DNA from 2 places in the Sphingosinithalassobacter sp. CS137 genome. Region 1 is predicted to be linked to the other one. Evidence: riboswitches for the same ligand, from Rfam matches in the RefSeq annotation. Region 1 holds a riboswitch; the other holds the start of a gene.
The links. A riboswitch is a leader RNA that binds a small molecule or an ion and turns the genes downstream of it on or off. The one in region 1 is predicted to bind cobalamin.

Region 1 (15,466 bases):
TCCATGCCGACCGCCGCATGCGCAGAAGCAGCCAGAAGAAGAAGGGCGTTCCGATCAGCGCCATCGCCACTGCCAGCCGAATCTCCCCTGCACCCGGCGCCAGCCGCACGAGGCTGTCGGCCAGGAGCACCAGCACCGCGCCGCCCAGCGCGCTCGGCACCAGCAGCGCCGAGGGGCGCGCACCGGCGAGCGGGCGCAGCAGATGCGGAACGATCAGCCCGACGAAGCCGACCACGCCCGTCACCGCGACGCTGGCACCCACCGCCAGCCCGGAGCCGAGCACGATCAGCAGCTGCGTCCGATCGAGCCGTTCGCCCATCGAGCGGGCCGCGTCCTCGCCCAGCGTCAGCGCGTCGAGCGCACGGCCGGTGAGCAGCAGCAGACCGCAACCGACGAGGATGAACGGCAGCGCCAGCACCACTTCGGCGAAGCTGCGATCGGTGAGCGCGCCCATGATCCAGTCGATGATCTCGGCGGTCGCCCAAGGGTTGGGCGCGATCGAAATGAGAAAGGCGGTGAGCGCGCCGCCCAGGCTCGCGAGCACGGTGCCCGCCAGGATGAAGGCGACCGCGCTCTGCGCGCGCCAGGCGAGCCCCGCCAGCAACAGCATCGACCCACAGGCGGCGAGCATCGCGCAGCCGAAGATGACGAGCGGCGCATCGGCGGCGAACAGCACGATCGCGGCGACCGCGCCCAGCGCGGCACTCGACGAGATGCCGACCACCGCCGGATCGGCGAGCGGATTGCGCAGATAGCCTTGCAGGACCGCACCGGTAAGTCCCAGCGCAGCGCCGATGGCAGTCGCGAGGATCGCGCGCGGGAGGCGCAGCTCGGTGACGATCAGGAAGCGCGGATCGTCGTGCAGCCACCAGGCGCCGAGCGGCACCCATACCTTCCCCGCCGCCAGCGAGCCGACGAACAGCAGCACGACCAGCGCCGCCAGCCCGCCGATCAGCCCGGCGCGGCTCATCGAATCTCGCGCCGGATCGCGGCAAGGCGCGTCATCGCCTCCACGATCACGGGGCCGCCGCAGTTCACGAGGTGCCGAGGAAAATGCGCCTGTTCCACGCGCGCGCCCATATGCGAGAGCACCCGCCCCCGCAATTGCACCGCACGCGCGCTGGCCGAACGGCCGGGCGCGTCGGGCACCAGCATCACGCGCGGCGGATCGGCGACGACATGCTCGGCGGGAAGATAGCCGGTGAAGCGAAGGCCATAATCGGCGGCCGCATCGCGGAAGCCGGCGCGATCGAGCATCTCGCTAAGCAATGTCCCGCTTCCCGACACCAGATTGCCGCCGATCCAGACGAGCGCGGCTACCGGCGGCTCGGCGGGCGGCCGGGCGGCGGCGACCGCGGCATCGATTCGGGCGATGAGTGCGTCTCCCGCAGCCGGGGCACCCACCGCCTCCGCCAGCTCGGCCACCTGCGCCTTGCTGCCGGCGATCGTCGTCGGCGAATCGAGGTAGAGCACGTCGAGCCCCGCGCGGCGATAGGCCTCGCGAGTCGAGGCCTGGGTGAAGCTGCTCGCCACCACTAGGTCGGGATCGAGCGCGATCACTTCCTCGGCGGTGCCGGCGGTGGTTCGGAAGCGGCGCGCCGTCTCGATCGGGATCGAGGTCGCCATCGGATCGGCGGAATAATGGCTGATCGCCGCGATCCGGTCATCCGGCACCAGCTCGACCAGCATCGCATCGGCGCAGGGATTGGTCGAGACGATGCCGCCGGTCGACTGCGGGGCCTGCCCGCAGCCGCCCAGAAGCAGAATCAGCGCCGCGACGCCCCCCGGCACTCGTGTCGGCAGGCGTCCGACACGATCGTGAGCCGAAGGGGCGCCGCCGGCCGCCATCAATCGAGCCGCAACCGGACACCGGCATAGGCGGCGCGCCCGTAGGTGCCGTAGCCCGCGACCGTCTCATACTGCTCGTCGAACAGATTCTCGACGCGGCCGTACACTGCGATCCGCTCGGTCACCGGCATCTCGGCCCGCACGCTCACCAGTTCATACCCGTCGAGCCGCGTGTAATTGCCCTGATCGTTGAAGCTGTCGCCGACGATGGTGAAGGTCGCTCCCAGAGCCAAACCGAACGGCGCGCGCCAATCGACCAGCACGCTCGCCGCATCGTCCGGCCGCCGCGCCAGATCGTTGCCGACGAAGCCCTCCGACCGGTTCTCTGTATCGGTGTACGTATAGTTCGCGGTCAGCCGAAGCGCCTCGACCGGCCGCACCGACAGCTCGAACTCGACTCCCTCGGCCCGCGTGCGCGCCAGATTGGCATAGGTGTAAGTCGCCGGGTCGAAATCGATCTGGTTCCGCGTGTCGCGATGGAAATAGGTGGCGCCGATGCGAATGCGCTCGTCGAGCAACGACTGCTCGACGCCGGCTTCCCAGCTCTCCGCCGTCTCCGGCTCGAGCGTGGCCGTGCCGTAGAAGGGTGCGAAGAGCTGATAGAGGGTCGGCGCCTTGAACCCCTCGCCATAGCTTGCGCGCACCAGCGTGCCGGTGGCGAGCTGCAGCGCCGCATTGGCGCCGAAGCTGGTGTGATCGCCGAAGTCGCTGTGCGAATCGTTGCGCACGCCGGCGGTCAGCGTGAGCGGCTCGATCGGCGTGACGATCGCCTGGCCATAGAGGCTGGTGAGATCAGCGCGAAAGGTGTCCGAGCCGTCGTAGAAACGCAGGTTTTCGTGCTCGGCGCCGAACACGAAGCGCAGCACACCGTCGGTGAGCCGTGCATCGCCCTGATATTCGTACCGCTCGGTGCGCCCGCGATAGAGGTAGATCGGATCGGTGCCGACCGCAGGATCATAGCTGTCGCGATTGATGTCGGCGAGCGAGAAGCCGAGCCGGTTCGTGACCGGACCGAGCTCGGCGAAGATGCCGGCGTAGCCGAAGATCTGCTGTGCCTCGGCATATTCGGCGGTATCGACGAAGCCGTAGGGCGGCGCTGACTCAAAGCCATCGAGATCGAAGCGGCTGTCGGCATAATAGCCGCGCAGCTCGGCGCCGAGTCCCGGCGCGACCTCGGCGCGGAGGCGTCCGGTGGCGCGATATTGGCGATAGCCGTCGGGCTCGGTGCCGCTCGCCGCATTGGAGATGCCGTCGGTTTCGAACCAGCCGCCGCCGATCGCGCCCTGGATCCGATCGTTGCCGGCGGCGATGCTGGCATTGGCGGCGATCTGATCGGCAGCGCCATATTCGGCATCGGCCCGCGCCGCGAGCCCGTCGACCGGCGCCGTGGTCGCGATATTGACGACGCCGCCGATCGCCTGGCTGCCCCAGACCACCGAATTGGGCCCGCGCAGCACCTCGACTCGCTCGATCGAGCCGGTCAGCAGATTGCCGAAATCGAAGCTGCCGCCCGGCGAAGAGGGATCGTTCACGCGGACGCCGTCGATCAGCACCAGCGTCTGCTCGGCCTCGGCGCCGCGGATGCGAACGCCGGTGAAGCCGCCGATCGCGCCGTTGCGGCTCGTCGCCACGCCCGGCGTGGTGGACAGGAGATCGGAGAGCACGACCGACTGGCGCCGTTCGATCTCCTTGCGCTCGAGGACCGTGATCGAACGTCCGGTCTCGTCGGCCGACTGGGCGACGCCAGAGGCAGTGACGACGATCGCTTCGTCCTCGGAGGCAACCTGCGCCGCAGCAGGCGCGGCCGGAAGCAGCGCCGCGGAGGCGCACAGGAGAATACGGTAGTTCAACATTCGCAAAGCACCCTTGTCGGCAGGGTCTTCGCGCTGCGACCGACCCCGCGTGTGGTGTCGCTCGCTCGAGGATTTCGCCCTCGTCCGCCCGGTGCACCCCGCCCGCGCGATGGAATCGACGGCGACGGGCAGGTCTCCTGGCTTCCGGGTCGCCGCCGGATACGCCGCCTTCCCAGGGCGAGCCCCAGTGGCATGTGGCGTACCGGCTCTCCGGTTACAGTTGCGGGGGCAGCCGCGGCATTGCGGAGTTGCCTCCACGCACCGCATTCCCTCTTGATCCCACCTCGGCGGGAACCCGTCACGGGCCGTCCACTAGCTCCTGCTCCACGTGCTAGCAAGAGCGGCGGCGGAGCACAGAAAAACGCCGTTTGTCGCCGAACTGTCACCAACGGCTAATCGCCTCTTTACCAAGCCGCCCCTAATCCTGCCGGCGATGCTTCATACCGCTCTTGCCCCGGAACCCGCCGAATCGCGTCGCCCCCTTCCCGGGAGCTGGCTGACCGACGCCGAACGCGATCCGCCGTCGCTGTCGCTGGACGGCACGTTGTTCGACGCTGTCGACGTGTTTCATCGTGATACCGATCTGCGGCTGGTGCCGGTGCTCGACAGCGAACGGCGCCCGGTCGGGGCGGTGTTCGAAAAGGACGTGCGGCGGCTGCTGCTCAATCCCTTCGGTCATGCGCTGCTGCGCAACCCTGCCTATGGGCGCGGCATCGCCCGCCACGTCCGCCCCTGCCCCACCGCCGAAGTGACGCAGGATGTCGGCGCGCTCATCGACGCCTATCGGGAGTCGAGCGGGGCGGAGGGCATGATCCTGACGCACGGAGGCCGGCTGTTCGGCGTGATCACCAATCGCCGCCTCGTCCATATTGCCGCCGAGCGCGAACTTCGCTCGGCGCGGACCCGCATCGCCCGAGCGCAGCGGATCGAGCGCGCGAGCGAGCGTTTCGAAGGCCAGGTCCAGTCGGTCGGCGAGGCGATGACCCGACTCGCCGAACTCGTCCAGCGCAACGCCGGAGCCACTGCCGAGCGCGCGCAGATGGCGGGCGATCATGCGACCGCCGTGGCCTCCGCCGCATCGCAAACCAGCCAGAACATGGGCGAGATCGCCGAACGGGGGCGCGAGCTCGCCGTATCGCTGGGGCGGATCGGCCGCAGCACGCGCGAGACGGAGACGGCGGCGGCGGACGCACTGGCACTGGTGAGCACCGGAAGCGCGCGCGCGCGCGAGTTGCTGGACTCCGCCCAGTCGATCGATTCGGTGATCGCCCTCATCAGCGAGATCGCGCGCCAGGTGAATCTGCTCGCGCTCAACGCCACGATCGAAGCGGCCCGCGCGGGCGAGGCCGGCCGCGGATTCACGGTCGTCGCCAACGAAGTGAAACAGCTTTCGACGCAGACCGGCAATGCCGCCGAGCGGATCACCGCCCATGTCCGCGAAATCCGCCACGGGATCGACGAAGTCGCCGCTGGCCAGGAGAGCGTCGAACGAGCGATCGCCACCATGGCGGCACTCGCCGGCGACGTGCAGGGTGCCGTCGGAGTGCAGGAAAACGCCACGCGGACAATCGCGCTCAACGTCGATGAAGTGGTCGAGGCGACCAACGCGATCCACCGCGACGTCGAGGCGATCGGCGGCACTTCCCGCGCCGCTTCCGACAGCGCGCACGAGATGCAGGAGCTCGCCGATCGGCTGCTGGTGGACGCCAGTCAGCTGTCACATCAGGTAGCGGCGTTTCTCGACGAAATCCGCGAGGCGTGAACCAGGCCTCCAGGCGGGCATCGCGGTGTGCGATAGTATCGCCGCGCGGCGTGAACTACGCCTCCGGGCGAGTCCAGATCCAGCTGCCGCCCAGAATCGCCGCCCCGACCGGGACGAGCGACCAGGGTAGCGGTACCAGCAGCAGTCCGAGGGCGATGCTGAAACCGAACGCCAGCAGCGCGGCGTGCTTCCCCCGCCGGCTGATGGCTCCCTTTTCCCGCCAGATAACGATGTGCGGACCGATTCGAGGATGGTCGAGCAGTCGCCGTTCGAGCGCGGGACTGCTTCGCGCGAAGCAGAAGGCGGCGAGAATCAGGAAGGGCACGGTCGGCAGAAGCGGCAGCACCGCGCCGACCAGGCCCAGCCCGAGCGCGACGAACCCGGAAATCAGATAGGCGATCCTGCGCATCCTTGCCCGGCTAGCGCAGCTTGCGCCGCGCGTCCCGCCAAATCACCGGCGCCCGAACGCAGAATCGAAAAAGCCCGCCAGGCGAAGCTGACGGGCTTTTCGAAAAATGGTGGGCGCGGCAAGGATTGAACTTGCGACCCCTGCGATGTCAACACAGTGCTCTACCACTGAGCTACGCGCCCCCGGGGAGCCGCGCGCTTTACCGAGAGTCGTTCCCCCTTGCAAGCGCCTCGACACTTCCCGTTTCAGTTTCGGCTCGGAACGCTCTCCGCTTCGAACAACCGATCGACTTCCAGCACCAGATCGCGGAGGTGAAACGGCTTGGAAAGCACCCGCGCCTGCGGCACCTGCTTGCCTGCCTTCAACGTCACCGCGGCAAATCCGGTGATGAACATGACGCGCATATCGGGCGCAATTTCGCTCGCGCGCTGCGCCAGTTCGATCCCGTCCATCTCCGGCATCACGATATCGGTGAGCAGCAGATCGAATCGCTCGTTCTCGAGCAGCGGCAGCGCCGCCGTCCCCCGATCGACCGCGCTCACTGCATAGCCCGACCGCTCAAGCGCACGCGCAAGATACTCGCGCATGACGCGATCGTCTTCGGCCAGCAAGATCCTGATCATCACCACCCCACGAGTTCGGCCGCAGACTATGCGGGAAGGCCTTAAGATTTTCCAGCTTCGTCGCAGACTTGTTGCCCCGGCGGCGATCGCTCGGCTAGGCAGGAGGCAGTGACGGATACGTCCTCCTTCGTCCGCCACGGACCCGCGGAGCCGCTAAGCCCCGTCGTACTTTCCGTCCCGCATGCCGGGCGCGAGTATCCGTTGCCGCTGCGCACTGCGCTGCGCGTTCCGCTCGACCATCTGAAATCGCTGGAGGACCGCCACATCGACGCAGTGGCGCTGGCGGCGCACGGCGGCGAGACCCTGTTCGTGGCACGGCTCGCCCGCGCCTGGATCGATCTCAACCGCAGCGAAGCCGAGCGCGACCCGCGAGTGGAGGAAGGCGTAACCGGCGGCCAACCGCAATCGGCGAAACTGCGCAGCGGCCTGGGGCTCGTTCCGAGGCGGGCGGGCAACAGCGCCGACATCTGGCGACGGCGCTGGTCCAGCGACGAAGTGACGGCACGCATCCGCAGCGACCATCGCCCCTATCACGCCGCGGTGGAAGCGGCGCTGAAGGCGACGCGCGACCGCTTCGGAGTCGCCGTGCTGCTCGACATCCATTCGATGCCGTCGCTCACCCCGGCCGGGAAGGCGCCGCGAATCGTTTTCGGCGACCGGTTCGGCCGCAGCGCCTCCAGCCGCTTCCTGAGCCGTCTGGAAGGAGTCGCGCGCGCCTCGGGAGTGCTCGCCGCCGCCAACGCACCCTATTCGGGCGGGCATGTGATCGAGCGGCACGCCGCGCCCGCCGAAGCCATTCACGCGATCCAGATCGAGTTCGATCGGGCGCTCTACCTCGATCCCGCGCTCGACTCGCCCGGTCGCGGGATGGACTTCACGAGCGGACTGCTGCGGGCGATGATCGACGCGATTGCCGACGAAGCCGCGCCCGGCGCGCAAGCGGCCGAATAGCCATAAAAAAACCACCACGTGCACGAAGCACGTGGTGGCCAAGGTTCAGGGAGGAGACACGCCCGAAGGCGTGTCGCACGGCCCCGCGAAAGGGGGGACACGAGACCGTACGAACCTCAATATAGAGGGCGGATCACTTGGCTTCAAGGGGGCCAACACTCGGAAATACTGTAATCTTTTTGCAACCGCCCCGTTCAGGGCAGCATCCGTGCCAAGGTGCGGTCGCGCAACACGAAATGGTGCCGCAGCGCCGCGGCGACATGCAGGACGACCAGCCCCGCCATCGCAAAGCCCATCAGGTCGTGGCCGCCATGCGCAGCGCCCGCGAGCGCCTCGCCGACCGGCAGGACCGGAAGCTCGAACAGGCCGAACCAGTCGATCGGCCGCGGCCGCGCCGGATTGGACGAAAAGATCCAGCCGCTGAGCGGCAACAGGATCAACAGCGTATAGAAGAGCCAGTGCACGCTGCGGGCGAGCGCGCGTTCCCAGCGCGGACTGCCGGCGGGCAACGACGGCGGCCGATGGCCCAGCCGCCAGCCGAGCCTGGCGATGCTCAAGCCCAGGATCAGGATGCCGTTCGATTTGTGGAACGGCATGAGGCTCATGCCGTCGAACAGCGATTCGTGGAACAGGCCGATCGCGAGATTGACCAGCACCAGCGCGGCGATCACCCAGTGAAAGGTGATCGCCACTCGGTCGTAGCGGCCCCGGAACGCGACCGCCACTTTTGCCTCAGTTCACCGGCGGCATCTGCGGCTGCGGCACCTTGCCCAGGCGCATCTGACGGCCGAAGATGTCGCGCATCAGCGACAGCGAAAAGAGGTGCGCATAGATCAGCGGCAACATGCCGTTCTGCACGATCTTGCGCAGCTGATCGCCGCGCAGGTCGTTGAGCTTCTTTTCGTCGACCATCAGGAAGCCGCGATAGATGAACGGCTGCTCGGCGCCCTCCGGCTGGATCGAGACTTCGCCGTCGATCAGCAGGCCGAGCTCCTTGAGCTCCTTCATGAACTGGCCGGTGTTGTGACCGGCGCGCTCGAACTCCTCGTTGAACTTGAGGATGCCCTTGGTCATCTCGGTCGGCTGGCCGTCCTCGAACAGCTTCTCGCCCTCGTCGAACGCGCCGACCGAGTCCGAAGTCGGGTCGAAGCACAGCGACAGCTCGTCGCTTTCGGGGCGAAGCCGTGCGAGGAGATAGGGATAGCGGCGGATATAGGCCGGGATGTAGAAATCATCCTCGGTGAGCTTGCCTTCGTCGTCGAAGAAGACGTTGACCCCTTCGTTGAGGCCCATCAGCCCCAGCGGAACCGGCTCGTCGCCCACCGAGAAGACGATCGGCATGCGGCGCTGCACCAGCGGGAATTCCTCGACCGTCACCGGGATGGCATGCTGCTTTGCCACAAAGGGTGCCTTGTCGGCGCGACGGATACGATAGTCGCCGTGCGTCTGAGTCGAAAGCGGCTCGAGCTTGTTGTAGAACAGGGGAAGCGACTGCTGCGTCGGCGCGGTGGCCATGAAACTCTCCTGAGATCGATCGTCGCGCCGCTCTATGAAGAAGGGGCTTCGTGTGCAAGCGCCACCAGCTTGCCCGGATTGCAAATCCCCTTCGGATCGAGCGCCGCCTTGATCGCGCGCAGCGCCGCCAGCCGCGCAGGCGGCCCCAGCCGCTCGAGCTCGGCGCGCTTCATCTGGCCGATGCCATGTTCGGCGGAGATCGAGCCGCCGGCGGCGACCACCTGATCGTGGACGAAGCGCGTGATCTCGGGCGCGGCCTCGGCATACCAGCGATCGCGCTCCACGCCCGCGGGCGCCCGGATATGGAAGTGAACATTGCCGTCGCCGAGATGGCCGAAGGCAGTCGCGTGCGTGCCCGGAAAGCGCGCCTCGGCCGCGGCAGCCGCCTCGACCATGAAGCGCGGCATGCCGGAGACGGGAACCGAGATGTCGTGCTGCACCGCGGGTCCGCTCGCCCGTTCCGCTTCCGAAAGCGAATCGCGCAGCCGCCAGAACCCCTCGGCCTGTGCTTCGCTGGCGGCGATCACGACATCCTCCACCGCACCCCGCTCCAGCGCCTCGGCAAGCAGCCGCTCGAGCAGCGCGGCGGGCGGCTCCGCGTCGGCGTCGCTCGCCACGGCTTCGATCAGCACGTGCCAGCGATGCGCGCCCGAAAGCGGCGCCCGCGTGTCGGGAATATGCCGCAGCACGAGCTCGAGCGAATCGCCGGGAATAATCTCGAAACTCTCGACCGAATCAGTGCGCGCCTCGATCGCCCGGAGCAATTCGAGCGCCATCTGCGGGCTCGGCAGGCCGGCCCAGGCGACGGCGCGCTGCTTCACCTCGGGCACGAGCCGGAGCACCGCGGCAGTGATCACGCCCAGCGTTCCTTCCGCCCCGATCAGCAGCTGATCGAGGTCATAGCCGCGATTGTCCTTCTTGAGCGCCGCCAGCCCATCGTGCACCGATCCGTCGGGCAGCACTGCCTCCACGCCCGCGACCAGGCTGCGCATCGTGCCGAACCGCAGGACCTGGGTTCCCCCCGCGTTGGTTGAGACCAGTCCGCCGATCGTCGCGCTGCCGCGCGCGCCCAGGGTCAGCGGAAAGCGCCGCCCGGCGCCGTTCGCCGCGGCATGAAGATCGGCGAGGATCACACCGGCCTCGGCGACCGCAAGATTTTCGTCGGGCGACAGGCTGCGGATGCGATTCATCCGGCGCAGCGACAGGATCAGCGCCGATCCATCAGCCGGAGGAGTCGCCCCACCGACCATCGACGTATTGCCGCCCTGCGGCACCAGCGGCACGCCCGCCGCCGCGGCGAGGCCGACGATCGCCGCCGTCTCGGCCGTGGAGGCAGGCGCCAGCAGCGCGGGAGAGGCGCCGTGATAGCGGTTGCGCCAGTCAGTGAGCCAGGGCGCGATCGCCTCGGCATCGGTTACGACAGCCTTGGGTCCGAATCGATCGCGGACGCTCTCTACTAGCTGGGACTGTGCGGGAGTCATCGCGGCGGGAGTATCATGCGCATTCGGCTCGGCCAATTCATCCGATGTTCAAACCCGCGCGCTACGAGCCGGACGCAATGTTCAATCCGCTTCCCGCGGCCGCGATGCTGATTCTGCTCGCCGCGCCCAGCTCGGCGCCCGCGCCGCCCATGCAGGATGCGTCGCATCTGCGCTCGCGCGAGCAGGCGACGGTGCGCGTGCCCAGCGTGACTCTGACGGTGCGGATGCGGCACAGCCAATGGCGCGAGCGCCCGGCCGAACGCTGCGTACCGATGGCGCGGATCATGTCCGCGGGCGTGAGCGGCGGCGATGCCGTCGATTTCGTGCTCGACGACGGCAGCAGGGTGCGGGCGCGCCTCGAATCGCGGTGCCCGGCGCTCGGATATTATTCGAGCCTCTATATTCGGCGCAGCCGCGACGGGATGCTCTGTGCAGGGCGCGAATCGCTACGCTCGCGCTCGGGCGGCTCGTGCCAGATCCGCGACTTCCACCAGCTGGTGCCGGTACGATAAACCGCGTCGCGGCTTGACATTTCGCGGCAAATCCGCAAGCGCGGGCACCGCTTGACCGGCGCGAAACGCGCCTGATTTCCGGACAACCGCATGAATTTTGCCGATCTCGGCCTGTCTGACGAACTGCTGCGCGCCGTGGGAGAGGCCGGCTACTCCGAGCCCACTCCCATCCAGGCGAACGCCATTCCCAGCGTGCTGATGATGCGCGACCTGATCGGCATTGCGCAGACGGGGACCGGCAAGACCGCCAGCTTCGTGCTGCCGATGATCGACATTCTGGCGCAGGGCCGCAGCCGCGCCCGCATGCCGCGCAGCCTGATCCTCGAGCCGACCCGCGAGCTCGCCGCGCAGGTTGCCGAGAATTTCGAGGCCTATGGCAAATATCACAAGCTTTCGATGGCGCTGCTGATCGGCGGCGTATCGATGGGCGACCAGATCAAGGCGCTGGAAAAGGGCGTCGACGTGCTGATCGCCACTCCGGGCCGGCTGATGGACCTGTTCGGCCGCGGCAACATCCTGCTCACCGGCTGTTCGCTGCTCGTGATCGACGAGGCCGACCGGATGCTCGACATGGGGTTCATCCCCGACATCGAGGAAATCTGCACCAAGCTCCCCAAGCAGCGGCAGACGCTGCTGTTTTCGGCGACGATGCCGCCGCCGATCAAGAAGCTGGCCGACAAGTTCCTCGACAATCCCAAGACGATCGAAGTGGCGCGGCCGGCGACGACCAACACCAACATCACCCAGTGGGTGGTGCCGGTCGCATCCGCCGACAAGCGCAAGGTGCTGCGCCGCCTGCTCGGCGAAGAGGACGTGCGCACTGCGATCATCTTCTGCAACCGCAAGACGACGGTGCGCGAACTCAACAAGAGCCTGAAGCGCTCGGGCTTCAGCTCGGGCGAGATTCACGGAGATATGGACCAGTCGGCCCGGATCGCCGAGCTGGACCGATTCAAGTCGGGCGAAGTCAACATCCTGGTCGCATCCGACGTGGCGGCCCGCGGCCTGGACGTGAAAGGCGTGAGCCACGTCTTCAACTTCGATGCGCCGTGGCATCCGGACGATTATGTCCACCGCATCGGCCGCACGGGCCGCGCCGGGGCATCCGGGGTCGCCTATACCTTCGTCACCGCGGAAGATGCGGAGAACATCGCCAATATCGAGAAGCTGACCGGACAGAAGATCCAGCGGCTGAGCAGCGGCGAAACGCCTGCGGCATCGTCTGGCGACGAAGCCGAGAAAGCCCGACCGGCACGCGCGCCGCGCAGCCGTAAGGCGGCCGAGCCAAAGGCAAAGGCCAAGGAAACGTCGGGCGACAGCGCGCCGGCCGCTCCCCGGTCGAGCAAGGCCGCCGAGCACAGAGCCGAGCGTGAGGACGACCGCGAACGGCGGCCTAGCCGAGCCGCCGCGCCGCGCCGTGAGCGAGGCGAGCGCAAGGCGCCGGAACCGCAGCGGACGGCAGTGGACGATTCTGCGCCCGATTCAGCCGATGAAGGCTGGAACGGCCCGGTGCCCAATTTCCTGAACTTCGGCTTCGGAAGCTGACGCCCGCCGGATGATCGAGAGCGTCCCGGTCCAGAAGATTGAATCGCCCTGCGTGCTGGTGTGCACGCTCGATGTCGACACCGGCTGGTGCCTGGGCTGCGGCCGCACGCGCGACGAGATCGCGCAATGGACTCGGCTCGACGATGCCGGCCGCAGCGCAGTGATGGCCGAACTGCCCGCGCGCATGGCCCGGCTGGACGGCTGAGCGAAGCGCACTCCCAAGGTCAGACGACAATTCTCGCGTGAGCGGTACGCTCGGCACCGCGAGTTCCGCGGCTCCCGGCGCTCCGCCCGATCAGGCAGGCGCCTGCTCGGGCATCGCCGCATCGTCGAGTTCGGTCGCGCGGCGATAGGCGTCCCGATCGGTCACGCGGGCGACATAGGCGGCAAACGCATCGCGCCCGGGCAGCGTGCCGAACTGCGTTCCCCAGGCAACCGAGGAACCGACATAGACGTCGGCGGCAGTAAAACGCTCACCCGCGATGTAGGGATTTCGCGACACGGCATATTCGAGCACGTCGACCGCCCGGTCGTAGCTGCCATAGCCGAACATCATCGCCTGGTCGTCGCCGGGAACGAACTTCGCCCAGTTGTTCGTGACGGCCTGCTCGAGCGGCCCCGCGGCGAAGAACAGCCAGCGATAATAGTCGGCCCGCTCCTCCGCCCGGGGCGCGAGCCCCGCATCGGGAAAGCTTTCGGCCAAATAGGCACAGATCGCCGCGCACTCGGTGACGACCCTGCCGTTGTGAACGATTGCGGGCACCTTCCCCATCGGATTCACCGAAAGATAGGCTTCCGCCTTCATCGTCGAACCATAGTCGAGAAGCTCGGTGCGGTAATCGGCGCCCGTCTCCTCGAGCATCCAGCGGGCAATCCGCCCGCGCGACATCGGATTGGTGTAGAAAACCAACTCGTCCGTCATCTCATCCTCCGTTCCGCGACTCATCCGAGCCGCGGAACAGAGGGTGAACGCAAACCCTGGCTCACGCAAGGGGTTCGTCGGCGCCGCCCGGCGCGGACGGCGATCACGCACTTGCGCCCGGACGACGGACGCTGCCGTTCAGCGCTTGAAGGGATCCTCGAACGTGGGGTTCGGTGCGGCGCCCTCTCCGGCCGCGGCTGCCTCGGCGTCGCGCGCCGCCTGCTCGCGCTCGGCACGGAGCTGCTCGATCAGCGCCTCGCGGTCGCCCTCGAGCCGGTTGTCGACCGGGGCTTCAATGCCCGCCTGCTTGGCGGCGCGTGCCACGATCGCGTCGAGCTCACGCTGCGAGCACAGGCCGAGCGTGACCGGATCCTTGGGAACAATATTGGAGATGTTCCAATGGCTGCGGTCGCGGATCGCCGCGATCGTCGTACGCGTCGTACCGATCAGCTTGCCGATCGCACCGTCGGAGATTTCCGGGTGATGGCGCAGAATCCAGGCGATGCCGTCCGGCTTGTCCTGACGCTTCGAAACGGGCGTATAGCGCGGGCCTTTGGTCCGGCGGACCTGCTCGGGGCCCTTCTGCATCTTGAGGCGATACTCGGGGTCCTGCTGCCCCTTCTCGATCTCCTCCATCGTCAGCTCGTGGGCGCGGACCGGATCGCGGCCGGTGAGCTTCGCCGCCGCGGTGTCGTCGGCGATCGCCTGCACCTCGAGAATGTGCAGGCCGCAGAAGTCGGCGATCTGTTCGAACGAGAGCGCAGTATTATCGACCAGCCAGGAAGCGGTCGCGTGCGGCATCAGCGGCTGGGCCACGGTGCAATTCTCCAGAAACAATAAGGGCCACCCCTTGCGGGGTGGCCGTGTCATGACGCGGACTTAATGCGGACGGCCGCGCGAGGCAAGGTTTGGCTGCATCGACATGCGTTCACGCTGCGATCGCCACCTCGTCGATATGCACGAGCGCGTGAAGGAATTGCTGCGCACTCGCTTCCCAGGTGAAGGTGCGCCCATAGGCGGCGCACGTCTCGCTATCCTTGGTCAGCGCTTGCGCGATGGCGGTGGTCAGATCATCGGCCATCGCGCCGACTTCAGGCGTGAGCACGTCGATCGGCCCGGTAACCGGATAGGCGGCGACCGGAACGCCGCAGGCCATCGCCTCGATCATCACCAGGCCGAACGTGTCGGTCCTGCTCGGAAAGACGAAGACATCGGCCGCGGCATAGGCGCTGGCCAGCTCGGAGCCGAAGAGCGCTCCCAGGAACTTCACGTCGGGATACCGCGATTCGAGATGCGCGCGCGCCGGGCCATCGCCGACCACAACCTTGGTGCCCGGATGGCTCGTCTTCAGGAACGCCTCGAGATTCTTTTCGACCGCCACCCGCCCGACATAGAGCTGCACCGGGCCCGGCAGCTCCGCCATCGCCGGATGCGGATCGAGCCCGGGCCGAAAGTTGGACAGATCGACCCCCCGCCCCCAGTGGCGGACCTGGCCCAGGCCATGATCGACCAGCGACTCGCGGATCGACGGAGTCGACGCAAGGATCGCCGAACTCGGGCCGTGGAACCAGCGGATATAGCGCCAGATCCAGGCCGCCGGCACGCCCGAACGCGCAGAGACATAATCGGGAAACTGCGTGTGATAGGCAGTGGTGAAGGGAACGCCGCGGCGCAGACACCAGCGCCGCGCGGCCACGCACACGGGCCCCTCGGTCGCGAGGTGGATCGCGTCGGGCCGGAATTCCTGGAGCAGCTTGCCGACATAGGCCACTCGCGCCAGCGCCAGCCGGATTTCAGGATAGGTGGGGCACGGCACCGAATAGAAACGGTCTGGCGAGATCACCAGCACCGAATGCCCGCGCGATTCGAGCAACGAGCGGACCGATTGCAGCGTGCGGACGACTCCATTGACCTGCGGTTCCCAGGCGTCGGTGACGATCGCGATGCGCACGGCCGCCTCCTCGCTCACGCAGCCGCCAGCGCCGCCACCCCTGATGCCTCGGGCGCATCGCGCGCCGCCATTTCATCGGCCCAGTGCAGGATCT
Region 2 (15,466 bases), 1.0 Mb from region 1:
TTCGCCCGCCGTGTTGATGGTGGCGTCGCGCAGCCACTCGTTGCGATGTTCACCGCCCAGCGTGAGCCGCGCGCCGGAGAACGGCGCGACCGTCAGCTGCGCATCGGCGACGAAGTCGACGCCCCTGGTCGGCTGGGTTGGCGTCTGGTTCTGGTCGCGTTCGTTCACGCGCTCCAGCACCGAGCGATAGGCGCGCGCCTGCACCGAACCCCAGCCCCATTCGCCGGTGTAGCTGCCGTGCGTCTGTGCGCGCGTCACATGATCCCGATATTCGTAGTAGACCGGCGCGGAACCGGTAGTGATCGTGTCGCGGGTGCGATCATCGTCGATCGCCGCCTGGCCGATCTCGATGCGATGGCCCGGCGCGGGCGTCCACCAGCCGATGATGCTCCCGCTCAGCGCCTCGCGCTCTTCCAGCTCGCTCTGCCGCGGATCGGCGGCGCTCTGCGTGCGGTCGCGGTGGCGATATTCGCCCCATGCGACCAGCCCGAGCGTGTCGCTCAACGGGCCGCCGACCAGCGCCGACAGCTGCGCGCTGTCGCCGCCCTCCCCGTCACGGAAGCCGAGGATGCCGAGCGCGCTCACCTCCAGCCGCTCCGGCCGGCGCGTGCGGACGTTGACGACGCCGGCCAGCGCCTCCGAGCCATAGAGCGCCGAAAGCGGGCCGCGCACCAGCTCGATCTGATCGATCGCGATGCTGGGCACCCAGCCGAGGTCGAAATCGACATGCGCCATGTTGGCGGCGGAATCGTTGATCCGCCGGCCGTCGATCAGCGTGAGCACATGTTCGTTGGACATGCCGCGGATCGAGATGCCGCGACGCGTCATGCCGATGCCGTTGATCACCACGCCCGGCTCGTTCTCGAGCGCCTCGGCGAGATCCTGCACCGGCCGGCGGCGTAGCTCGGTACCGGTCACGACCGAAATGGTGGCAGGCGCCTCGGACACCGCCTGCTCGGACCGGGTGGCAGTCACGACGAGGGTATCACCCTCGCGCGGCCGGGAAGCGTCCCCGCCGGCAAAATCCTGTGCCCATGCAGTGCTCGAAAGGCAGACAAGCGCGGCCGCCGACAGAAATGTCCAGTGCTTCATTGTTCCCCGACCCGTGTGCCAGCTCCCCCCCGGGAGCTGTGGTTATGTTGCGACGTGACACGCGCTATCGGCGCCAAACCACAAATGCAATGGTATAACGTCTCACGGATGTCAGACAGGCGGCGGGTGGGAACGGGTAGCGCACCACCATGTCCGTCCCCACGGCAGGGACGGTGACCGCGAGCGGCACGCTGCTGGACCCAGAGGAACCGAAACTATGCCGCAAGCTTTCTGCCTGAAGCAGGTCAAGCGCGATATAAAGAATTCTTTATGTCATGCTTGACGCGGGATGCGATTGCGCCGATGCTGACCGTGTCGAGGTTCTTCGGTCGGGCGTGCCCGCGCCGAAGCTAAGACGGGAAGCCGGTGCGCGGGTTCGCTCGCAAGGCCGGCGCTGCCCCCGCAACTGTAAGTGGCGAGCAGCGATCCACCGATGTCACTGAGGGGCTCGCCTCTTGGGAAGACGGATCGTCTGTGCTGACCCGCGAGCCAGGAGACCTGCCTCCGACGCGATACCGTCCACCGGCGGGGTGCCCGGTCTGGCCGCTTGCGTGTCCGCGGCCGGAGTCTTCTCGCCGCGCGTCCGGTGCGTGCCCGTCCGGCCGCCCCCGATTTCTTCGGGGTTGAAGAACAATGACTGTCACTGTTGCCACACTCGGCTTCCCGCGCATCGGTCCGCGTCGGGAGCTCAAATTCGCGCTCGAAAAATTCTGGTCCGGCACGATCGATGCGGCCCAGCTTCAGGAGACCGCCGCGGGCCTGCGCACCGCCGCCTGGGCGCGGCAGAAGGCGCTGGGCGTCGACTGGCTGCCGTCCAACGACTTCTCGCTCTACGATCATGTGCTCGACACCAGCCTGATGCTGGGCGCCGTCCCCACGCGCTATGGCGCCGCGCACGGTACAGCGGACCTCGCCACCTATTTCGCGATGGCGCGCGGCAGTACCGGTGGCGCGGGCTGCGGCCACGCCCATGGCAGCGTTACCGCGGGCGAAATGACCAAATGGTTCGACACCAACTACCACTATATCGTTCCCGAGATCGAGCCGGGACAGAAGCTGAGCCTGGGCCGGCTCAAGATCGTCGAGGAATATCGCGAGGCAAAGGCGCAGGGCTATGACACGCGTCCGGTCCTGCTGGGGCCCGTCACCTGGCTCAGCCTCGCCAAGGGGCAGGGCGTCGATCCGTTCGACCTGCTCGACGAGGTGCTCGGCCTCTACGGCGTGATCCTCGGCCATCTGGCGCGCGAGGGGGCCGAATGGGTGCAGATCGACGAGCCGATCCTCGTGACCGACCTGTCGGAGACGCAGCGCCGCGCCTTCACCCGCGCCTATGCCAAGCTCGGCCGGAGCGGGCCCAGGCTGATGCTGACGACGTATTTCGGCGGGCTGGAAGACAATCTGTCGCTTGCCGCTTCGCTTCCCGTCGCCGGGCTGCACGTCGACCTCGTCCGCGCGCCCGACCAGCTCGAGACAGTGCTGCGCAGCGCGCCGAGGGAGCTGCTGCTGTCGCTTGGCGTGATCGACGGGCGCAACGTGTGGCGCGCCGACCTGCAGGCACTGCTCGCACGGATCGAGCCGGTGGCGGCGGAGCGCGACCTGGTGCTCGCGCCGTCCTGCTCGCTGCTGCACGTGCCGGTCGACCTCGGGCTCGAGCCCAAGCTGGACGACGAGCTCAAGCAATGGCTCGCCTTCGCGGTGCAGAAGATCGAGGAGCTCGACCTGCTCCGGCGCGCGCTGAACGGCGGCGCGGAGAGCGTGTACGATGCGCTTGCCGCCTCGGCACGCGCCGCCGCCAGCCGCAAGACCTCGCCGCGCATCCACGACACCGCGGTGCAGGCGCGGCTCGCCGGAGTGACGCCTGCGATGCGCGAACGGCCTGCGGGGCATGCCGAGCGCATCCGCGCGCAGGCCGAAGTGCTGGCGCTGCCGCTCTTCCCCACCACCACGATCGGCTCCTTCCCCCAGACCGCCGAGGTGCGCCACGCCCGTGCCGAGCACAACCGCGGAGCGCTCGACGGCGCGGCCTATCACGCCTTTCTGCGCGAAGAGACCGAGCGCGCGATTCGCTGGCAGGAGGGCGTCGGGCTCGACGTGCTCGTCCACGGCGAGTTCGAGCGCAACGACATGGTGCAGTATTTCGGCGAGAAGCTCGCCGGCTTCGCCTTCACCATGAACGGGTGGGTGCAGAGCTACGGCTCGCGCTGCGTGCGTCCGCCGATCCTCTTTGGCGACGTTTCGCGCCCGCGGCCAATGACCGTGGACTGGTGGCGGTACGCGCAATCGCTCACCGACAAGCCCGTGAAGGGGATGCTCACCGGCCCGGTGACGATCCTGAACTGGAGCTTCGTGCGGGACGACCAGCCGCGCGAGGCGTCTTGCCGCCAGATCGCGCTCGCGCTCCGCGACGAAGTGACCGATCTCGAGGCCGCCGGATGCAAGGCGATCCAGATCGACGAGGCGGCGCTGCGCGAGGGGCTGCCGCTGCGCAGGCGCGACTGGCAGGCGTATCTCGACTGGGCTGTCGACTGCTTCCGCCTGTCCGCCGCCGGCGTGGGCAATGCCACGCAGATCCACACGCATATGTGCTATTCGGAGTTCAACGAGATCCTCCCGTCGATCGCCGCGATGGACACCGACGTGATCTCGATCGAAACCGCGCGCTCGCAGATGGAGTTGCTCGAAGGCTTTGCGCGATACCGCTACCCGAGCGCGATCGGACCGGGCGTCTACGACATCCATTCCGCGCGTGTTCCCGCCGAGCAGGAAATGGTGGCGCTGATGCGCCTTGCGCAGGAGCATCTGCGTCCCGAACAGCTGTGGGTGAACCCCGATTGCGGGCTCAAGACGCGCAACTGGGAGGAAGTGAAGCCCGCGATCGCCGCAATGGTAGCGGCGGCGCGCACGCTGCGCGCGGACGCTCAGGTCGAGGCCTGATCCGATGGCGGTGATGGAGGACATGGGTGCGCGCGCGCCGGTGCAACTGATCGACATGGTGTTCCCGGGGGACACCAATCATCACGGCACGCTGTTCGGCGGCGTGGCGCTCGCGCACATGGACAAGGTGGCGTTCCTTGCCGCCAGCCGCCACGGCCGGGCGCCTTTCGTCACCGCCGCTTCGGAAAAGATCGACTTCGCCGCGCCTGCCCGGGCAGGCGATATGGTGGAGGTGACGGGTCGCGTGGTGCGCGTCGGCACCAGTTCGCTCGATGTCGAGGTCGAGCTGGTCGCGGAGGCGCCGGTTTCGGGCGAGCGGCGGCTGTGCACGCGCGGCCGCTTCACGCTGGTGGCGGGCAAGGGGCCCGGCGCGCGAACCCCGCTCCCGCCGCTCGTCCCCGATTTGGAGCCCCAGCCGGACGATACGCTGCGTCTGGCGGAAATGGTCTTCCCCGGTCAGACCAATCACTATGGCACGCTCTACGGTGGCGATGCGCTGAAGATGATGGGCAAGGCGGCCTTCATCGCGGCGACGCGCCGCGCACGCGCAGTGATGGTGATGGCCGCATCGGACCGGATCGATTTCGTGTCGCCGATCGGCGAAGGCGAGATGGTGGAGCTGGTGGCGCAGGTGCGCATGACCGGGCGAAGCTCGGTGCGGGTGGCGGTCGAACTCTGGGCCGAAGCGTTGCTCACCGGCGCGCGGCGCCACGCCGCCACCGCCCTGTTCACGATGGTCAGTGTCGATGCGGAAGGATGCGCGACGCCGATCGGCGCGGCGTGAACCGGACTTACAGAAGGCGCATTTTCGGCTCCGGTATTTAGCCTGCTGCGGTCCCGAAAGCTGCCGCTCGTCCTGAATTGGCCGAACGGCAGCACCCGTTGGGTGCGAATATGATCGCGACCCAAGAATTCCCCGCAGGAACTAAGTCGTCGTAACTAGCGGTCCGACGATCGCCTGTCCGAAGCGCTCGCATACGGCTTGCACTTGCTCCGGTTCGTGCGGCACGGGGAGCGCGTCCATGGCCTCGAAGAAGCGGTCATGGCGGGCTGGGGTGGAGATTAGGGTCATCTGCGCATCTCCGCCGAAGGCGCTGAACCCATGCGTCACGCCACGTGCGACGAATATCCGATCGCCGGGCGCGGTTAGTAACTTCTCCTCGCCAACGAGAAACAGCATACGTCCGGTCCAGACGCAAAAGAGCTTGTCCTCATCGAACGAGATGTGGGCCGGCGCCCCCTGATCCTCGGTGACAGACAAGGTCATCACCGTCATCGGAGCAGCCTCCCCACCCAATAATATCCCGGCCTCAATCCCGGAGAAGCGCGCGGACCCGCGTGACGCTAGAAGGCCGCTGAAAGGCGGCTGGCTATTACTGAAAGTTGTCACGCATTTTCTCCTAAGGGGCGATGGCGTCGAAGCCGCAACCCCGTCTCGATCGTTTTCAGTGAACTCGGATGAGATGCTGGCCGGCGTCGCGGCCTTCGAGCATCGACGAGGCGCTTCCGGTCCGCTCTTGATGCCACCGGCGCTCGCGGTCCAACCTTCAGCCGGGACCGAACCGCTCGCGCAGCGGGGGTGGCCTAGAAGCGGTAGCCCACTCCCAGCAGCACCTGGTTGCGATGCGAACCGGGCTGGTAGTCGTATCCGTCGCCGAAGGTGGTGTAACGGTATTCGGCCTTGACATAGAGCGCGTCGGAGATGCTGTACTCCACGCCCGCGCCGAGCCGGACGCCGTCATTGTCGGCGCTGCTGCGGGTGACCTCGTACTGATCGCTGCCGACCCGCTCGCGCTCCGTCAGTTCGATCGCGGCATTGGCCCAGCCCACCTTGACGTAGACCAGGCTGCGCGAGCCTAGTCGGTAGCCGAGCCGGGCGAGCACATCGATGTCGCGGCCCGGGCGGAAGGTGAAGGAATCCGCGGCCGGCATGATGGTCACCGCGGCATCGCGGGTTCCCCCGATGCTCGCCTCGACCCCGATAACGAACCTGTCGACGATGGCGGCATCATAGCCGACCGCCACACGCCCATGGACGCCGTCCAGGCGCTGGTCGAAATCCTCGAAGCTGCCGTCGCTCTCCAGCTCATCATATCCCATGCTGATCTCCAGCCGCGGACCGGTGAAGTCCTGCGCCGAGGCCGGGACAGGCGACAGTAGCAGCGCACCGGCTGCGACGGCGGTCAGCAACGCGCTGCCCAGCGCCGCCCGCTCGTAGAGGCGCGCCACGGCGCTTTCGGGGGAAGCACTCCGTGGCACGGGCGCCCCGCTTGTGCCGGCCTCATCCCTGGCGGCAGAGCTGGCCGGGCAGCTCAGCCCCTGCAGGGTGCCGAGGCCGACGATCACCGCCGTTCCGCCGACCCGCACGGCGGCGGGATGCCCCTCCACCACGTCCACCTCCAGGTGGATGGTGCTGGGCCGACCCATCGCCTCGCCCTGACGGATGACCCAGCAATGCGTGCCGTCGCCGGGAGACTGTTGATCGACCAGCAGGCCCGCCAGCGCCGCGGCGGCCGCCCCGGTTGCCGGGTCCTCCGCAATGCCCATCAGCGGCGCGAACATCCGCAGGTGGATCTCGCGCCCGGCTTCCCAGTCCTCCATCGCCAGCACCACGACGTGCGGCGCGAGGGAAGTGGCCAAGTGCGACTGCCACGCCTGCAGGTCGAGGCTTACCGTGGCGAGCGTCTCCGGCGAGTGCAGCGGTAGAAAGTGAAACGGAACGCCCGCAGAATATGCCTGCGGGCCGAACTCCGCCATTTGGGCGAGCGCTACGCCCGCAATGGTGGCCGCCTGCGCGCTTGTCAGGCTGGTGACAACCCGCGTCGGCAGCAGCGGGCTGGTGAGCGTCGCCTCGAGCGCGCCGTCCTCGCTCCGCCGGATCGCGACCGGCACGAGCCCGACGCCCTCGGCGAATACGACGTCGGATCGCCCCTCCAGCGCGCCTCCCACCGAAGCGAGCGCAACCGCCGCGCCGATGGTCGGATGGCCCGCAAAGGGCAGCTCCATCGCCGGCGTGAAGAAGCGCAGCCGTGCATCGGCCCCGTCCTCGCCGTGAAGGACGAAGACGCTCTCGCTCAGGTTCAGTTCGCGGGCGATCGCCTGCATGGTTGCGGAAGACAGGCCGACCGCATCCGGAAAGACCGCGAGCTGGTTGCCGCCGAACAGGCGGTCGGTGAAGACATCAAGGAGAAGGTAGTCGCGCTGAGTCATGGGAAGGTGCTCCACGATTGATGCGCCCTCTGTGCCCCCTTCCTGGCTTTGTCTCAAACGATTGATTCTTGCCCTGAGGCTAAGCAGTGCTAAGGCATAGGCGATGCCCGCTCCGCCACTCCCCCTGCTCCGTACCTTCGAGTCTGCGGCCCGGCACGCCAGCTTCGTGCGTGCCGCGGCGGAACTGAACGTGACACCCGCCGCGGTCAGCCAGCAAATCAGGTCGCTCGAAGATCGCCTCGGTGTGAAACTGTTCGTGCGCCATGCTCGGGGCCTTACGGTTACGAGCAGCGGCAAGGACTATGCTGTCAGTATCGCGCGAGCCATGGCGGACATCGAAACGGCGACACGGGCGCTCGGGCGCCCTGAGCGCAAGGGGCGGTTGAACGTCGCGACCTTCCAGTCGTTCGCCTCGCTTTGGCTGCTTCCACGCCTCCATCGGTTTCGCGCGAGATACCCAGAGATCGATGTTCGACTGGTAATCAGCGATGCCTTGGCAGATTTGTCGAATGGCGAAGTCGACGTCGCCATTCGTTTTGGCGCCGGCGACTATCGCGGATGCCAAACACGGCTGCTCATGACAGACACAGTCTTTCCCGCCTGTGCGCCATCCCTAATCGCGGGCATGCCGATCCCCCGCAGGATTACCGACCTTGCGGAGTTTCCCTTGCTGCACGACGACGGGCTGAGCGACAACGAACGGAGCCTCTCCTGGTCCGATTGGCTGGGCGATGTTCCGTTGCGGACAGCGCAGCACCTGCCAAATGGCTTACTCACTCTTCAGGCCGCACTTCTGGGAGAGGGTGTGGCACTCGTCCGGCACTCGGCAGTCGCGGCTCACTTACGAGCCGGTCAGCTCATGCGTTTGCTGGAAGACGAGCGCGAGTCCGAGTTCAGCCACTGGCTGGTGACGGCAACAGGAGAGAGCAATCGACGAGCGGAAGCCTTCGCGGAGTGGATCGTGGGTGAGATCGAAGCTGACGGCGCTTGAAAGCCGGTGGTCTGACTGAGCGGATCTGCGGTGTCGATATCGATTTCAGCCGCACCACAGGATTGGGCTGGGCTATTTCCTGAAGGTCCGCCTTTGGTCCTTCGAGCATCGTGAGCAAACTTACAGCTTACCGCCCACGACTTCCCGATGTCGTGCACTCCCCCTTCCACGGCCGGAATAGCTCACGACCGCTCGAATGGCCAAACATCAACGGCAGAAGACCCGAGTTGTGGGAAGCGAGGTTGCTCGATACGGAACACAGTGTGCCATGAACCGAGGCTAGTCGCATGGATGGCTCTGGTTCAATGCTTGTGACGGGTTCGACCCAGCCGGTCGGACGCGAACAAGCAGGAGATCCCATGGACCGTCGATGGCCCCCTCTCGACTATCTCGCATGGCGGGAGACGAGCGCAGCGCTTCATCTCTACCTGCAGATCGCCGGAAAATATCGATTGGCAAGGACGCCCTGGGTCAACCACTCGTGGCACGCGACGTTCTACGTGACTGCAAAAGGGCTCACCTCGTCGCTCATACCCGACGGGCCGGGAATCGAGATCGCTTTCGATTTTCACGATCATCGCGTGATCGGCACCACCGGTGACGGCCGAGCCGCTTCGTTCGTGCTCCAGCCGATGACGGTAGCGGCGTTCCATGCCGCGTTCGTCGCGATGGTGTCGGAACTGGGCGGCCAGCCGCAATTCGACGGCTCGCCCAACGAGGTGCCGTTCCCGGTCCCCTTCATCGAGGACCACCGCGATCGTCCCTATGACCGGGACGCCGTCCAGCGGTTCCACCAGGCGCTGCTGAACATCGACCGCGTGTTCAAGCGGTTCCGGACTTCTTTCCTCGGAAAGTGCAGCCCGGTGCATCTGTTCTGGGGAAGCTTCGACATGGCCGTCACGCGCTTCTCGGGCAGGCGTGCGCCCCTTCACGGCGGCGGTGTTCCGGCTCTACCCAACGATGTGGCGCAGGAGGCGTACGATCGCGAGGTTTCCTCTGCCGGCTTCTGGCCGGGCGGGGGCGGCATCGATTACGCCGCCTTCTATGCCTATGCCTATCCCGCTCCCGCGGGCTTCGATCGCGCAGCGGTTCGCCCCGAGGCGGCCTTCTGGCATTCGGAGCTTTCGGAGTTCGTCCTGCCCTATGAGGCAGTGCAGTCTGCCGAAGACGGCGACGCGGCGCTGCTGGCGTTCCTTGAATCCACCTATGATGCAGCGGCTCGGCTCGGCAAATGGGATCGCGATATTCTCGAGTGCGGCGACGGTCGGCCGCGAGAGGTTCGTCCGGCCGATGCCCAGCGCACGGCCGAGGCGCCGCCGCCCATCGAAGCGGATGTCGAACGCGAGGACGGAACGTCCAAGGGACGCTATCGCATCGTCATCGACGGGCACGAGGCGGAGATGACCTACAGCCGCGCCAACGAATCGCTGATCATCATCGATCATACCGAGGTTCCAAGGGCGCTGCGCGGGCGACGGATCGGCGAGCGCATGGTGCTTGCGGCGGTCGAGGATGCGCGGCGGGACGGCGTCTCGATCATCGCGCTTTGCCCGTTCGCCAATGCGCAGTTCGCGCGGCATCCGGATTGGCAGGACGTGCTGCGGCGCTGAACGGTTCGGCGCCGGAGCGCCGGCCTTGCGGGAACAGTGCTGAAATCTTGTCGCAGCGTTCCTTCAGCCGCGACACGGATATCCGCCTGACGCTGCTACAGCGGCGCGGTTCGCGGCGCCAGATACACGTTCGTTCCAGCGGAGACGGCCATGCGACAGAAGCTTTTGATCGATAGCCACGTATCGGGAGCCGGTTGGATTACGCGAGCGCTCGCGGGTGCGAAACGGAAGGTCGCGGGGGCGGTGTCGCTTATCGTCGGGGCGGAGGGCTCGGCCGCCGAGCCAGCCGAAGCGCCGGAGCCGTCAGAGGATCTCGTCGACTATGACGCGATCCTGCGAACGAACCTGACGAATGTATTCGGCGAGCGCGATCCCGTGCGGCGCATGGAAGTCATCCGGGCGCTCTATGCCGACAATGCCGTCTTCTATGAGCAGGAGCGCATTGCGACGGGGCACGAGGCGATTTCGCAGGCGGTGACCGAACTGCTCGCCGATCTGCCCGAGGCGTTTCTATTCACGGCGCAGCGGGCCGGCGCAGGGCATCATGGCCTGGGCAGGCTGCAGTGGCGCCTGGGACCGCCGTACGGTCCGCCCGTCGCCACCGGCACCGATGTCGCGTATGTCGAAGAAGGGCGAATCCGCTCGCTCCACGTATTCCTCGATGGAGCGGCGTGACCGGAGAGCGACGCCGTCGCTCTCCGTATTCCTTTCGGCCCGCGCTACGACATCGCCGGCGCGGAGGGCGGCGGGCCATCCGGCAGCGGGATGAACTCCTGATCGTCGGCATCGGGCAGCTTCATCCGCCCCGCCTTCCAGTCCGCCGCCGCCTCGGCGAGCCGATCCTTCGACGACGACACGAAGTTCCAGAAGATGTGGCGCTCGCCGACAGGCTCGCCGCCGAGTACCATTACCGTCGACCGCTCGAGCGCGCGCACCTGCGATGCCGCGGTGTCGAGCACCAGCATCTGGCCCGCATCGAACCGGCGGTTGTCGACCTCCACTGCGCCTTCGGCGACATAGAGCGCGCGTTCGGAATGGCCGCCCGGGACCTCGGCGACCGCTCCCGCCGTCATGTCGAGATGCGCGTAGAACAGCGGCGAATGGGTTTTCGCCCCCGCCGTCAGGCCATAGGCGCTGCCGGCGATCAGATGGCCGTTCACGCCGCCATCGGACCATTGCGGGAGATCCTTGCCCGAATGATGCGTGAACCCCGGATCGGTCTCTTCCTGCCCGTCCGGCAGCGCGACCCATGCCTGGATGCCGTGCACCAGATCGCCATGTTCGCGCGCATGCTCGAAGCGCTCGCTGTGCGTGATGCCGCGTCCCGCCGTCATCCAGTTCACCTCGCGCGGTCGGACCGCTTGCTCATAGCCGAGGCTGTCGCGGTGCATGATCTCGCCGGAGAACAAATAGCTCACCGTCGACAGGCCGATATGCGGGTGCGGACGCACATCGAGGCTGCGGTCGATCCCGGGCGCCAGATCGACCGGCCCCATATGGTCGAAGAAGATGAACGGGCCGACCATCCGCCGCCTGGCGAAGGGCAGCACCCGCCCGACTTCGAAGCCGCCGCCCAGATCGCGGCGGCGCTGGTCGATGACCAGTTCAATCATGGCATGTCTCCTGAGCGCACCGCGCGCGACGATGTCCGAATATTCCGGGTGTCGCGCATAAAAAGCCTTCATGAAGGGGCAGAGCAGCACTGCCTGCCTGCCCGTCTCGCGGATCGTGTCGAAAACGCCGCGGGCGAGTTCGGAACCGATGCCCTGTCCGGAAAACCGCTCGGGCACGATCGTGTGAGTCAGGACGACGCGATCGCCGTTCAGGCGGTAATAGGCGACAGCCAGTTCGTGGCTGTCGCCTATCTCCATTTCGAACCGGCTCTCGGCCGGATTGTCGATCACGTCGGCCATGTCAGCCCGCGCGGATGAAGCCGAGCAGATCGGCGTTGATCACATCCGGGTGGGTGGCAAACATGCCGTGCGACAGGCCCGGATAGGTCTTGAGCGTGCCGTTAGGGAGAAGCTCGATCGCCTTGCGCGCCGAAGCGTCGATCGGCACCACCTGGTCGTCCTCGCCGTGCATCAGCAGCACGGGAAGCGACACGGCCTTCAGATCCTCGGTGAAGTCGGTTTCCGAGAAGGCCGCGACGCAATCATAATGCGCCTTCGCCCCGCCCATCATTCCCTGCCGCCACCAATTGCGGATCAGCCCTTCGCTCACTTCGGCGCCCGGCCGATTGAAGCCGTAGAAGGGGCCGCTGGGCACATCGAGGAAGAACTGCGCGCGGTTGCTCGCAAGCGCGGCGCGGAAGCCGTCGAACACCTCCATCGGCAGGCCGCCGGGATAGCGTTCGGTCGCCAGCATGATCGGCGGCACCGCGCCCAACAGCGCGGCCTTGGCGACGCGCCCCGGCTCGCTGCGCGCGACGTAGCGGATCACTTCGCCGCCGCCGGTCGAATGGCCGACATGCACCGCTCCCTTGAGGTCGAGCGCACGCGCCAGCGCCGCGACATCGGCGGCATAGGTGTCCATGTCGTTGCCGGTGTCGGTCTGGTCCGACCGGCCGTGCCCGCGCCGGTCGTGCGCGATGACGCGAAAGCCTTCGCCGAGGAAGAACAGCATCTGATTGTCCCAATCGTCGGCGCTGAGCGGCCAGCCATGGTGGAACATGATCGGCTGCGCGTCCTTGGGGCCCCAGTCCTTGTAGAACAGGGTGACGCCGTCGCTGGTGGTGAAGGTCGACATGGTCCGGTCTCCGTTCGTGGTGGGTTGCGAGAAACTCGGGATTGGCAGGGCACTCGCGACTGCCATTGTACCTATGTAGGTGACGGCTGTGCGACGCGTGATCCCTGGCCTATCCGGGCGCGCGGCGGTCACGCCACCGCCCCGGCGGAGCGGACCAGCGGTGCGACTTGCGTGCCGAGGAGTTCGATCGATCGCTGCATTGCCGCGGTTTCGAGCGAGGCGGTGCTCATCTGGAAGGTGATGCGCGCCAGCCCGCCCAGCGTCTCGCGCGCATCGGCGATCTTGGCGGCGACCGTATCGGGGGCGCCGAGGAGGAACGCGCCTTCAGGACCGGCCAATGCATCGAACTGCGCGCGCGTGGGCGGCGTCCAGCCGCGTTCGCGGCCGATCCTGCCGGTGAGATGCGCCCAGCCGGGAAAGAAGGCGTCGCGCGCGGCCGCGTCGGATTCGCCGACGAAGCCCATAGCATGGACGCCCACCTTCAGGGCATCGGCGCTGTACCCCGCCTGTTTGCCAGCCTCGCGATAGAGATCGACGAGCGGCCGGAAACGCTCGAACGTGCCACCGATGATCGCGACCATCAGCGGCAGGCCCAGCGTGCCGGCGCGCGCGAACGATTGCGGCGTGCCGCCGACGCCCAGCCAGACCGGCAGGCGCGGCTGATGCGGGCGCGGGAACACGCCCTGTCCGGCGAGCGGCGGGCGGAAGCGCCCCTGCCAGTGAAGATCCGGCGTCTCGCCGAGCGCCAGCAGCAGATCGAGCTTCTCGGCGAAGAGATCGTCATAGGCGCGCGGATCGAGGCCGAAGAGCGGAAAGGCTTCGCCGAACGACCCGCGGCCCACCACCAGCTCGGCGCGCCCGCCCGAGATCAGATCGAGCGTCGCGAACTCCTGAAACAGGCGGACCGGATCAACCGCGCTCAGCACCGTGACCGCGCTGGTGAGCCGGATGCGGCGCGTCCGCGCCGCCGCGGCGGCAAGGATGATGGCAGGCGCGGAGTCCAGAAACTCGGCGCGGTGATGCTCGCCGACTCCGAACACGTCGAGGCCGACCCGGTCGGCCGTCTCGATCTCGTCGAGCAGCGCCGCCATCCGCTCGGTGGCCGAGGGCAACCGACCAGTGACCGGATCGGGCAGGATCGCCGCGAAGCTGTCGACACCGATCTCCATCAGCGCTTTCCCTCCTCGGGGTCGAACATCGGCACGCCGCCGATCGGGGACTCGGCCTCGCCCTGAAGAACGTCCCAATGCTCGGCAAGCAGGCCGTTCTCGACGCGGAACAGGTCGACCACTACTTGCGGCACCGGCCCCCATCCCGTGATGCGGCCGTGAATCGCGACGAGGTCGCCTTCGGCAACCATCATGCCGGGCTCGTACCAGACGTCCGCCGAGAGCTCCGCGACGATCGCCGTCAGTGCGTCGCGACCCTGCGGGATGTTCGGATTATGCTGCACATAGTCCGGCGCGTAGAACCGCTCGACCGCTTCCGCGTCGCGCCGCTGGAACAGCGCGGTCATTGCCTCGAGCACCAAAGCCTTGTTGCGTAGCGGACGGTCGTCCGAGGCCCGGTCCGCCGGGCGCGTGACCATGATCGGGCCGGTCAGCCGCAGGAAATCGCCGCGCGGAAGCGTGACGAAGGAATGGACGACGTTCCGGTCGAAATCCTGGACATTGGCGACCGTCGCGCCGGACTCCTCCTGCCAGCTGACCGCGAAGCTGCCGTTGCCCAGCGGCACGACCGCGATCTCCACCGTCTCGGTATGCGCGTAGGGTCCGTCGGCGATCTCGAACGTCATCTGCGTTTCGGAATGCAGCGTCAGATGCACTGCGAACTCCGGATAGCTGACGTCCATTTCCTGTCCGACCGGAAAGCGTCCTTCGTGCACGTCGCTGCTCCTGCGGGGGTCTCCGGCGGTCGCGGACCTGCGGACGATCGTCGATCGCCGGCGCAGGTCCGCCCGCAGGACCGGGGTTTACGCTGCCGGACCGACCGGCGTGTTCAGCAACTGCTGTTCCCACATGTAGGCGATGCCGCTGCCGCCGAAGTGGTCGATCAGGATCGGAGGCAGCAGCACCGCGGTGTCGGTTCGCGCCCAGTCGCGCTGCCATTCGGAAGCGACCGCGGCCCAGGTCATCATGTTCACGCCTGCCGCGATCATGCGCTGGATCGCTATCTGATGCGCCTCCATCGAGGTGCCGCCCGAGGCGTCGGTGACGACCGTGACGTCCCAGCCCTCGCCTGCTGCGTGGATCGCGGGCATGGCCACGCAGACCTCCGTCCACAGGCCCGCGATGATGAGCTGCTTCCGGCCGGTCGCCTTGACGGCATCGACGACCGTCTGGTCCTCCCAGGTGTTGATCAGCGTGCGGTCGATCACTTCCTGGCCGGGGAACACATCCGTGAGCTGCTTGAAAAGCAGCCCGCCGCGCTCGGCGATCACGCTGGTCAGGATGGTGGGCACGCTGAACGCCTTGGCCATCTTCGCCAGCGCGGTGGTGTTGTTCACAACTGTCTGCGGGTCGTGGCTGTTCAGATTGGCGAGCTGATAGGGCTGGTGGTCGATCAGAACGAGCACCGAGTCTTCGGGACGCAGAAGCGAGTCGAGGCCGTTGCGGAGTGCCATGATCATCCTTTGCTGACGTTGTTTGCAGGCTCGCCGCGCGAACCCATGGGGGCGGAACATCAGCGTGACATTGCCACTCCGATCCCCGGCGCGGTAGCGTCAGCGCTCGGCGTGCTGTGTCGCGCAGAGGGGAACACCGGATGGACATCGATGCGCTGCGGACCTTCGTGGAGGTCGCCGACTCCGGAGGCATATCCCCCGCCGCACGTCGGTTGGGCCTGTCGAAATCGATCGTGAGTCGACGGCTCTCCCGGCTCG

Region 2: another riboswitch for cobalamin. It lies ahead of metE (5-methyltetrahydropteroyltriglutamate--homocysteine S-methyltransferase); the one in region 1 lies ahead of H7V21_RS05755 (TonB-dependent receptor plug domain-containing protein).

The regions. Positions count from the first base shown of each region.
Region 1 covers NZ_CP060494.1:1,182,852-1,198,317, forward strand. Annotated here, with positions in the region: gene H7V21_RS05740 (ABC transporter ATP-binding protein) at 1-5, opposite strand, end outside; gene H7V21_RS05745 (FecCD family ABC transporter permease) at 1-970, opposite strand, end outside; gene H7V21_RS05750 (ABC transporter substrate-binding protein) at 967-1,791, opposite strand; gene H7V21_RS05755 (TonB-dependent receptor plug domain-containing protein) at 1,848-3,701, opposite strand; cobalamin riboswitch at 3,811-4,015, opposite strand; gene H7V21_RS05760 (methyl-accepting chemotaxis protein) at 4,135-5,463, shown strand; gene H7V21_RS05765 (YbaN family protein) at 5,519-5,872, opposite strand; tRNA gene H7V21_RS05770 (tRNA-Val) at 5,980-6,054, opposite strand; gene cpdR (cell cycle two-component system response regulator CpdR) at 6,118-6,495, opposite strand; gene H7V21_RS05780 (N-formylglutamate amidohydrolase) at 6,604-7,446, shown strand; gene H7V21_RS05785 (cytochrome b) at 7,641-8,171, opposite strand; gene H7V21_RS05790 (SapC family protein) at 8,179-8,961, opposite strand; gene H7V21_RS05795 (FAD-binding oxidoreductase) at 8,994-10,442, opposite strand; gene H7V21_RS05800 (hypothetical protein) at 10,487-10,954, shown strand; gene H7V21_RS05805 (DEAD/DEAH box helicase) at 11,045-12,499, shown strand; gene H7V21_RS05810 (DUF1289 domain-containing protein) at 12,510-12,704, shown strand; gene H7V21_RS05815 (glutathione S-transferase family protein) at 12,795-13,421, opposite strand; gene H7V21_RS05820 (DUF1013 domain-containing protein) at 13,560-14,237, opposite strand; gene H7V21_RS05825 (glycosyltransferase family 4 protein) at 14,350-15,372, opposite strand; gene H7V21_RS05830 (UDP-2,3-diacylglucosamine diphosphatase) at 15,387-15,466, opposite strand, start outside.
Region 2 covers NZ_CP060494.1:2,222,670-2,238,135, reverse strand. Annotated here, with positions in the region: gene H7V21_RS11020 (TonB-dependent receptor domain-containing protein) at 1-975, opposite strand, end outside; cobalamin riboswitch at 1,394-1,613, shown strand; gene metE (5-methyltetrahydropteroyltriglutamate--homocysteine S-methyltransferase) at 1,726-4,026, shown strand; gene H7V21_RS11010 (acyl-CoA thioesterase) at 4,031-4,810, shown strand; gene H7V21_RS11005 (cupin domain-containing protein) at 4,952-5,302, opposite strand; gene H7V21_RS11000 (PhzF family phenazine biosynthesis isomerase) at 5,611-7,236, opposite strand; gene H7V21_RS10995 (LysR substrate-binding domain-containing protein) at 7,340-8,227, shown strand; gene H7V21_RS10990 (DUF5996 family protein) at 8,587-9,837, shown strand; gene H7V21_RS10985 (nuclear transport factor 2 family protein) at 10,081-10,512, shown strand; gene H7V21_RS10980 (pirin family protein) at 10,557-11,450, opposite strand; partial or broken gene H7V21_RS15920 (GNAT family N-acetyltransferase) at 11,541-11,708, opposite strand; gene H7V21_RS10975 (alpha/beta fold hydrolase) at 11,752-12,585, opposite strand; gene H7V21_RS10970 (Atu2307/SP_0267 family LLM class monooxygenase) at 12,714-13,754, opposite strand; gene H7V21_RS15740 (MoaF-related domain-containing protein) at 13,754-14,470, opposite strand; gene H7V21_RS10960 (hydrolase) at 14,558-15,208, opposite strand; gene H7V21_RS10955 (LysR family transcriptional regulator) at 15,349-15,466, shown strand, end outside.